One region of the Vibrio sp. QJM3NY_39 genome, then DNA from elsewhere that is predicted to be linked to it. Evidence: predicted binding sites of a transcription regulator. Region 1 holds the regulator's gene; each other region holds the start of a gene.
The links. Region 1 encodes CRP, which controls carbon source genes, mostly activating them, when cyclic AMP is high. Its sites were predicted from a motif close to TGTGANNNNNNTCACA; they were not measured.
Positions count from the first base shown of each region.

Region 2: a site for CRP is predicted at 1,323-1,338, ahead of AC3CHU_RS03030 (NupC/NupG family nucleoside CNT transporter). Genes of this name have one in related genera too.
Region 3: a site for CRP is predicted at 1,445-1,460, ahead of cdd (cytidine deaminase). Genes of this name have one in related genera too.

Region 1 covers NZ_CM173505.1:296,274-299,681, forward strand. Annotated here, with positions in the region: gene astD (succinylglutamate-semialdehyde dehydrogenase) at 1-104, shown strand, start outside; gene AC3CHU_RS01325 (2-oxoadipate dioxygenase/decarboxylase family protein) at 361-1,152, shown strand; gene crp (cAMP-activated global transcriptional regulator CRP) at 1,337-1,969, opposite strand; gene AC3CHU_RS01335 (phosphoribulokinase) at 2,208-3,077, opposite strand; gene AC3CHU_RS01340 (YheU family protein) at 3,155-3,367, opposite strand.
Region 2 covers NZ_CM173505.1:627,917-631,324, forward strand. Annotated here, with positions in the region: gene prfC (peptide chain release factor 3) at 1-220, shown strand, start outside; gene AC3CHU_RS03020 (DUF5363 family protein) at 312-467, shown strand; gene AC3CHU_RS03025 (TatD family hydrolase) at 448-1,278, shown strand; gene AC3CHU_RS03030 (NupC/NupG family nucleoside CNT transporter) at 1,483-2,745, shown strand; gene deoC (deoxyribose-phosphate aldolase) at 3,269-3,408, shown strand, end outside.
Region 3 covers NZ_CM173505.1:1,558,241-1,561,648, reverse strand. Annotated here, with positions in the region: gene sbcB (exodeoxyribonuclease I) at 1-131, shown strand, start outside; gene AC3CHU_RS07050 (CidA/LrgA family protein) at 157-528, shown strand; gene AC3CHU_RS07045 (LrgB family protein) at 530-1,207, shown strand; gene cdd (cytidine deaminase) at 1,565-2,452, shown strand; gene purT (formate-dependent phosphoribosylglycinamide formyltransferase) at 2,620-3,408, shown strand, end outside.

The sequences.
Region 1 (3,408 bases):
CAAGTGCTTACTACGCGGCGGACTACTGTGCTTACCCAATGGCGTCAATGGAAGGTGGTGAAACTCAACTGCCAGCGACATTTAGCCCAGGTATTGAGCTTTAGTTTAAGCTCTTAAGCTATAAGTTCATGAATCATAAGCTTATGAGCTCTAGGTTCATGAATAACAGATTCATTGGTTAATTGTGTAATGAGGAAGCGGTGTTATCGCTTCCTTTTCCATCACGTCCGACACCTAGATTGGGCGGTAGATAATAATAGAACAAGTATGTCACAGGCTGATGGCTGCTGACTCTGTGTCCAGCCTCTCCCTCTCTAATCCAAATTACTAGCTTGCTAGAACCTCTGACAAGGAGTCACCATGACGCCCGATCTACTCTTTAAATCACTATGGGACGATTACATTCACAGGCTTTGCCCATCGGCCGAGAAAGTTCATCATCTGCTGAAAGAAGACGAAGCCCTGATTAATGATCACATTGCACTGCGAACTTTCAATGTTGCACCGCTAGGTATTGAAACACTGGCTAAGCCTTTCCTTGAATTAGGCTACAAGGCTTGTGGCGACTACTTGTTTGAGAGCAAGAAGTTAGTGGCTAAGCACTACGAGCACCCAGACCCAAACCAACCGAAAGTGTTCATTAGTGAGTTGAAGGTAGAAGAGTGTTCAAGTGACTTACAACAGATCGTTGCGAAGTTGGTTGAGCAAGTAGACGCAAGCAAGCTTCAAGGTCATGAGTTCTTGTTTGGTGGTCGCCTTTGGGATCTGAGTTTCGCGGATTTCCAAGTGCTAGCAAAAGAGAGTGAATACGCGTCTTGGCTAGCGGCTCATGGTTACGGTGCAAACCACTTTACGGTGAGTGTGAACCAGCTTAATGAGTTCGATGAAGTACAGACTGTGAATGACCATTTGAGTGATTCAGGTTTCACTATCAATGCATCTGGCGGTCAGGTTAAAGGCTCTCCAGAGGTCTTATTAGAGCAATCATCTACAATGGCAGACAAAGTGCCAGTTTCATTTGTTGAAGGCAATGAGGTGATTCCTGGTGGCTTCTACGAGTTCGCTAAGCGTTATGCGATGGCGAATGGTGAGATTTATACAGGGTTTGTTGCAGCATCGGCTGACAAGATCTTTGAGAGCACCAACGGTTAAAGAAAGATACGAGCACGGGCTTTACCCTAAAGATGCGGGTACGCTTCGCTTTGAGAGTGTTTGCGCTTGGACGCGGGAGGTGCTCCATTCGCATCTCGCATCTGCTCTCTAGATCTTTAGAAAACAAAAAAGCCACCAAATTTGCATTTGGTGGCTTTCAAATTTTTGGCTCAGTTAATCGAGATTAACGAGTGCCGTATACCACGATAGTTTTACCGTGTGCAGAAATTAGGTTCTGCTCTTCTAGCATCTTCAAGATACGACCTACTGTCTCACGAGAACAACCAACAATCTGGCCAATCTCTTGACGAGTGATCTTGATTTGCATGCCGTCAGGGTGAGTCATTGCATCTGGCTGTTTCGCTAGGTTAAGTAGCGTTTGAGCGATACGACCTGTTACGTCAAGGAACGCTAAGTCACCAACCTTTTGGCTAGTTACTTGTAGACGGTTTGCCATTTGCGCTGAAAGGCGCATTAGGATATCTGGGTTCACTTGGATAAGTTGACGGAATTTCTTGAAAGAAATTTCAGCTACTTCACAAGGAGATTTTGCACGAACCCATGCAGTACGCTCTTGGTCTTCTTCGAAGAGGCCAAGTTCACCAATGAAGTCACCTTGGTTTAGGTAAGAAAGAATCATTTCCTTACCTTCTTCGTCTTTGATAAGAACTGCCACAGAACCTTTAACGATGTAGTACAAGGTTTCTGCCTTTTCACCAGCATGAATCAAAGTACTTTTTGAAGGGTACTTATGAATATGACAGTGTGAAAGGAACCACTCTAATGTTGGATCGGTTTGGGGTTTACCTAGAACCATAATATCTTACTTCCTCTGCAGGGTATGCTTGCCGCTTTCCGTATTTTAGCTAAGCCTAGATTGACTTGTAGGATAAGAGCACTCGTTGAGCGCTGCAAGCTATCTTGTGTTTCGTTTAAGAATAGTATCCTTTTTCAGGTACTATTTCTTGATTTTAATCGTGACCAAGCTACGATTTTTACGCAAAATTGTGCACATGATCACGGTATGAAAAGTAATCAACCAGAATGGCGTCTTGTTAACCTATTTTTCCGGTTTCGATGAGCTGTTGTAGGATGGGCCTTACAATGAGCTCCATAGCAAAACTCATCTTGCCGCCTGGCACCACAAGCGTGTTGTGGCGTGACATAAATGAGCCATCTATCATAGCCAGAAGGTAGGGAAAATCGACGTTTTTGATGCCACGCAAACGTATAACCACGAAGCTTTCGTCTAAACTTGGAATCCCTTTGGCGTTCAGTGGGTTCGATGTATCTACGGTTGGAACACGCTGAAAGTTGATGTGAGTACGCGAAAATTGTGGGGTGATGTAATTAAGGTAATCATCCATTGAGCGAACAATAGAATCCATTACTGCTTCGCGTGAGTGCCCACGATCGCGTGTGTCACGAACGAATTTTTGGATCCACTCAAGGTTGACGATTGGCACCATGCCGATCAGCAAGTCGACGTGCTGTGAGACATTGATGTCGCCATCTACCACGCCACCATGAAGGCCTTCGTAGAACATCACATCGGAATTTTCTGGGATCTCTTGCCATGGCGTAAAGGTGCCCGGCATTTGATTGTAAGGCACGGCTTCATCGAAGGTATGTAGGTAACTACGGACTTTACCCGTGCCTTCATTACCGTATTGACGGAAGAACTCTTCTAATGCGCCAAAATCGTTGGCTTGTGGACCAAAGTAGCTGATGTGCTTACCTTGCTCGCGAGCCTTACGGATCTCGACATCCATCTCTGGTCGAGTGAAGCGATGGAAACTATCCCCTTCAACCCAAGCGGCCTTCACGTCCATCATATTGAACATTTTTCGGAAGGCTTCTGAGGTAGTGGTGGTGCCGGCTCCTGATGAACCCGTCACCGCAATAATTGGATGTTTAGCGGACATGACAACCCTTGTCTTTTGAGTAACTTACTTGTTAGCAATCGTTTACCACTATAACACGGCTCCTTTATGAGCGCAGCTTAGAAGCGTTTTGTGACTTGAATATCAACGGTTTCATGCAGCTCAGAAAACACGATGCTGACTTCCTTTGAGGCTAATTGATGTTTCACTTGATCAATCTTGTTTTGCAGTGAAACCTCTACGTCGCCGTAGTCTGTGCCTTCACGCAGCACGAATTCTTTAATGAGGTTTTCCAGTGTTTCTGGCGCAATGTCTTGCCATGGGATGATCATAAATACTTCTCTCTTTTATGTTCATAAATAGGTTTATTGAT
Region 2 (3,408 bases), 330 kb from region 1:
CAACGTAGAAGCTATCTACGAAGGTGTTAACGTTGCAACAGCTCGCTGGGTTGAATGTGATGACGCGAAGAAACTAGAAGAGTTCAAACGTAAGAACCAAGCTAACCTAGCGTTAGATGGTGGTGATAACCTGTCTTACATCGCACCTACAATGGTGAACTTGAACCTAGCTTCTGAACGTTTCCCTGACGTTCAGTTCCGAGCGACGCGCGAGCACTAATTTCTCCGCGCTCTATTCGAGTTAAACAAAAACGTCTATTGTTCTGCAATAGGCGTTTTTTAAGGCTTAGAGGCTGAGGTTAGAGGCAATGATGTTCAGTTGGATAAAAGCTTGGATTAAGAAATACGATAAATGGTGTGAAGAGCTTGGCTTAACGCCTGAGAACAAGCGCAGTTGTGTTGCTTATCGTCGTGATCCCCAAGGGAAACAAACAGAGAGTAGGGAAGATGACACAGAAAATAAGTAATTTTCCGCTGTTTGATACTCATTGCCATGCGGATTTTGAGGCGTTTGAGCAAAATATTGTAATTGATCAGGGAGCTACACCTGATCAAAGTATTGATAGCTATCTTAAAGAAGCGAAACAAGCTCAAGTCGAGAAGATTCTTATTCCTTCTATTGGCCAAAGTAACTGGTCGAAGCTCGATAAAATTGCTCAATCTTACCCTAATGTTTACTACGCCTTAGGTTTCCACCCTTACTTTTTAGAGCAAGCCAATGGCGAGCAATTCTCAGAGCTTCGCCAATTACTCTCATCAAAAAACAGTCAATGCGTTGCGATAGGAGAGTGTGGTCTCGACTTTTTTGTCGATGTCGAGCGGGAGAAACAAGAACGCTTTTTCATCCAACAAATGGAGCTTGCGAAGGCATTTGAGCTGCCTTTGATCATCCATGAGAGGAAGTCTTATAACCGACTCATCGAACTATTAAAGCAGCACAAGTTCACTTTTGGTGGGGTGATTCACGGTTTTTCAGGGAGTGAACAGCAAGCTTTGGCGTGGATCAAGCTCGGTTTCTATATTGGTGTCGGTGGAACGATTACTTACCCCAGAGCACAAAAAACACGCACAACCATCGCAAAACTGCCTCTTGAATGCCTGGTATTAGAAACGGATGCACCGGATATGCCCATGTATGGAAACCAAGGAAATGTTAATCATTCCAAACATTTAGTTACGATCTTAAATGAACTTTTTTTGCTTAGAAAAGAGCCAAAGCAATCGATTGCAACGCAAATTTGGCAAAATAGCCATCGTGCATTCGGTATATGTGAATAAAATCGAAGGTTTTTGTTTATCGTTTGCGTAAATTGCACTGAGCTTGTGATTTGGTTCACATTTGCGTGTGAATGGTACATGAATCTTGTACGAAAGTGTGAGGACGGCATTACTTTATTAGTGGTCGCATGAGTATAATTGCCTCCGCTTTATAGCCCCATTTTGTAACACGCCAATAAATAACTAATAAGGAAGTCATAAACTATGAGCCTGTTTATGAGCCTCGTCGGAATGGTTGCACTGATTGCAATCGCAGTACTACTATCCGACAACCGCAAAGCAATTAATATCAGAACAGTGGGTGGCGCTTTCGCTATCCAATTCGCACTTGGTGCATTCGTACTTTACATCCCTTGGGGTCGTGATCTACTTGCAGGTTTCTCTGCTGGTGTAGCAAACGTGATCGACTACGGTAAAGATGGTACTGGCTTCCTATTTGGTAGCCTTGTTAACTTCTCAGTTGACGGTATCGGTTTCATCTTTGCATTCCAAGTTCTACCAACACTAATCTTCTTCTCTGCTCTTATCTCTGTACTTTACTACATTGGTGCGATGCAAGTTGTAATCAAGGTTCTTGGTGGTGGTCTTCAGAAAGCTCTAGGTACTTCTCGCGCTGAGTCAATGTCTGCAGCAGCAAACATTTTCGTTGGTCAAACAGAAGCACCTCTAGTAGTTCGTCCATTTGTTCCTAAAATGACTAACTCTGAACTATTCGCAGTAATGTGTGGTGGTTTAGCATCTGTTGCTGGTGGTGTACTAGCGGGTTACGCATCTATGGGTGTTCCTCTAGAGTACCTTGTAGCAGCGTCATTCATGGCAGCACCTGGTGGTCTACTATTCGCTAAAATCATCAAGCCTGAAACTGATGAAGTTGATGAGAACCTAGGTTCAGACATCGACGGTGGCGACGACAAGCCTGCTAACGTTATCGATGCAGCTGCTGGCGGTGCGTCAGTTGGTCTACAACTAGCACTTAACGTTGGTGCAATGCTACTAGCATTCATCGGTCTAATCGCTCTTATCAACGGTATCCTAGGTGGCATCGGTGGTTGGTTCGGTATGGAAAACCTAACTCTAGAACTTCTTCTAGGTTGGATCTTCGCACCGTTAGCATTCATCATTGGTGTTCCATGGGAAGAAGCAACTATTGCTGGTTCTTTCATTGGTCAGAAGACAGTTGTTAACGAATTCGTTGCATACCTAAACTTCGTACCATACATCGGTGACAACGCTCAAATCGTTGAAGCGACTGGTCAAGTAATGTCTGTTAAGACTCAAGCAATTATCTCGTTCGCTCTATGTGGTTTCGCAAACCTTTCTTCAATTGCGATTCTTCTAGGTGGTCTAGGTGGTATTGCTCCAAACCGTCGTCACGACATCGCACGTATGGGTGTTAAAGCGGTTGTAGCTGGTACTCTATCTAACTTGATGGCAGCAACAATTGCTGGCTTCTTCCTGTCTTTCTAATCAGTTAGAAATCGATATATAGACGCCATAATAATATCGCCCCGTAGCAAGAAATTGCTGCGGGGCTTTTTTGTTTTTGGGCCTAGTGATTTTGAGCATTAGCATGAGTGAATGCTTGGAGTCGAAAATGGGTCTAGAATGTTTTTTTGAGATACAAACCGTTTGCGTTCTAAGGAGCACTACAATTTATTGATGGATACCTATAATGTATAAGCTTAAGGGACAGGATGTCTCTTGTTGGCAAGAAAATAACTGCTTGGGTTTATCTAAAGGTTATTCTTCTGGGATTAAGCCAAACTTAGCGATACGCTATAGATGTTAGACACAACATGACTGATTTGTTGTGCCATAGACCAAACTGGTACTGTGCGGTGACAAGGATTGCAATTGATAGCGAAAGTTATCAAGTCTTCAGGGAACCAAGTCCGTTCATTTGTGACTACTGAACATTACTAAAATATCCATCTATACTGGATGGGTGGCGAAGTAGTTAACTATTTGAATATATTGATCGGAGATAGAAATGAGCGATTTAAAAGCAGCAGCTCTACGTGCACTTAAACTTATGGACCTAACGACGCTAAATGATGACGATACTACTGAAAAAGTAGTGGCGCTTTGTCATGACGCGAAGACTGCAGTTGGCAACACCGCTGCAATCTG
Region 3 (3,408 bases), 1.3 Mb from region 1:
AGTTTTATGAGAGCCGTTTAGAAGAGTACATGCTCAACCTTGAAAACCTCGCGCATGAACATGAAAGCGACGAGAAGAAAATGGCTATCTTGAAGTCGGTTTATCAATACGTAGAAAAGTTAGCTAGCTAATTCCATTATCAAGAGACGTAACACTTTGAAAGAAAGATTGATCCAGCTGGTTTACTGCTTAATCTCCTTCACCTTAATCATAGGTGCACTTACAGCAGGTAACGCGTTACAGCACTTTTTGGATACCTCAATCCCAGGCAGTATTTTTGGCATGTTGATTCTGTTTGCCGCCATGGTGATTGGTATTGTTCCTTCGCACTGGGTACAACCCGGTGCAAGCTTGATTATCCGCCTAATGATCTTACTGTTTGTTCCGATCAGTGTTGGGTTGATGGATCACTTCGACATGCTCATCGCGAACGCATTGCCAATTATGGCGAGCGCCGTTGGTGGCACGTTGCTGGTGTTGGTGTCCTTATCATGGTTTTTAGACCGCTTGCTTTCGAGAGGTAACTGATATGTGGATTCTACTCACCATCGTGGTATTCCTGTTTGCTCGCTGGGTAAGTCAAAAAGTAAACTCACCGCTGTGTAATCCCCTGCTGATCAGCATTGGTATCATCATTCCGATACTCACGTTCTTCAAAGTACCGTTTGAGACTTACTATGCAGACAACACCTGGATTACCTACATGCTGCAGCCTGCGGTTGTTGCCCTTGCTTATCCGCTTTACGAACAGCTACCTCAAATCAGAGCCAACTGGCGCATCATCACCTTTGCTTGCACGCTAGGTAGTGTGATGTCGATGACAACGACAGCATTAATCGCAGTGGCTTTTAAAGCGGACTTAACTTTGATTGCGAGTTTATTAGGTAAGTCAGTCACCACGCCAATTGCTATGGAAGTGTCGAGCCATTTAGGTGGTGAAGCAGCAATTGCGGCAATACTGGTATTGATTGTTGGTCTGTTTGGGGCAATTTTTGCTTACCCAATCTACAATCTCATTGGCATTAAGAGCCCTATCGCGCGTGGTTTAACCATGGGTACCGTGTCTCACGCTTTAGGTACTGCGACCTGTGCTGAAAAGAATCAGGAAGATGCTGCATTCAGTTCGTTGGCATTGGTTCTTTGTGGGGTTATCACCTCAATCATTGCACCGAGTATATTTTCGCTCGTGGTTTGGTTCTATTCTTAACCACTTTGATTACAGTTTATACGCGCTCTAATCGATGAGTTGGTAAATAGCTAAACTCACTGGTTCGCGACTTTTAAGCGTTACAGATATCAATAAGCCCAAGCATAACCTGATTATTTCAGTGGTAGCTTGGGCTTTTTTCTCTCATTTATTCATCAATACGTGACAAACCGAACTCAATTTCAAGCAATAAGTGCGATATCAATGGTAGTTTTTACTCTTGCAATCGATTTCATCTGTGACCTCACTCTAATTATGCAAACCAATGTAACAACAACAACGCAGTAGTGATCAAAGTCACAGAAAATTCCTGAGCATTGCATAGAATTAAAGCCTAAGGTCAATTAAGGATTCAACATGAACAGTCGTATTACCCTGGCGCTGGAAAGTGCTCCAACAGCAATCAAAGCACTTTTGAGTGACATCGTATTAGCAGACAACTTTGACGCGACATTGTCTCCAGAACAATTTGCTAGCCTACTGCAAGCAAGTGGTTTAGCGGATGACGAGCTACGTATTGCGCTACTTCCTTTTGCCGCAGCCTATTCTTACGCTCCGTTATCTGACTTTTATGTTGGTGCAATCGTGCGTGGTTTGTCTGGCACTCTGTATTTTGGTGCAAACCTTGAAATCGCTGGTGCTCAACTTGGCCAAACAGTACACGCTGAGCAATCTGCAATCAGCCACGCTTGGATGAAAGGCGAGCAAGGTATCTCAGATATCACCATCAACTTCAGTCCCTGTGGTCACTGTCGTCAATTCATGAACGAACTGACCACAGCGAAAGAGCTTAAGGTTCAGCTTCCACAACGTGATGAAATGTCTCTGCAAGAATACCTGCCAGACTCATTCGGCCCTGCTGACTTAGGTGTGACGACTGGCCTAATGACTAAGCTTGATCATAAGCACACGACTGAAGAAACAACGCCTATTGTTGTAGAAGCGCTAGCAGCACTAAACCGCAGCCATGCTCCTTACACCAAAAACCTAAGTGGTGTTTCACTGCAATTGACGTCGGGTGAGGTTTTCACCGGTGCTTACGCTGAAAATGCAGCGTTCAACCCGAGCTTACCTCCTCTACAAGTGGCGTTGATTCAACTTAAACTGGCTGGCTTCGATTTTGAACAGATTGAAAGTGCAGCGTTGGTTGAAATTGCCGAAGGTAGCATCAGTCACCTAGCGGATACGCAATCTACATTAGAAGCGATTAATCCCGACATTCCAGTGACTTACTTAGCAATCTAAGTACATCTAATTAACAAAATTTTAAATAAGCAGCTCTATTTAACGAGGCTGCTTTTTTTATACCTGTAATTAACGCAACAACTTGCGCAAACGTTTGCTTTTATCATTGAAATAAGTATGATCACCCCGTTTTCAATCAATCGCTCAAAAGATCGGAAGGAATTTCTATGTTTGGTACTGCTACTCGTGAAAATGCTACTCGTGTACTTCTATTAGGTTCAGGTGAACTCGGCAAAGAAGTTGCTATCGAGTGCCAACGTTTAGGCTTGGAAGTTATTGCATGTGACCGTTACGCAGACGCACCCGCAATGCAAGTTGCACATCGTAGTCATGTATTAGACATGTTAGACGGCAATGCACTGCAAGCAGTCATTGAACTTGAAAAACCAGATTATGTGGTTCCTGAAATTGAAGCTATTGCCACTAGCAAGTTGGTAGAGCTGGAAGCGCAAGGCTTAAATGTCGTTCCCACTGCAAATGCGACGAAGCTAACGATGAACCGCGAAGGTATCCGTCGCCTAGCTGCAGAAGAGCTAAAGCTGAGCACTTCTCCTTACCGCTTTGCAGACACCTTTGAAGACTTCGCTGCCGCTGTTGAATTCGTGGGCATGCCTTGTGTTGTTAAGCCAGTAATGAGCTCTTCAGGTAAAGGCCAAAGCGTTATCAAAACAGAAGAAGACATTCAAAAGTCTTGGGACTACGCACAAGAAGGCGGTCGTACTGGCGCGGGTCGCGTAATCGTTGAAGGCTTCATCGACTTTGATTACGAAATTACGCTTCTAACCGTTCGCGCTGTTGATGGCGTTCATTTCTGTGCGCCTATCGGTCACCGCCAAGAAGATGGTGATTACCGTGAGTCATGGCAGCCACAAGTCATGTCAGACAATGCACTTAAAACCGCGCAATACACCGCTGAACAAGTGGTTAATGCACTAGGTGGTCACGGTATCTTCGGC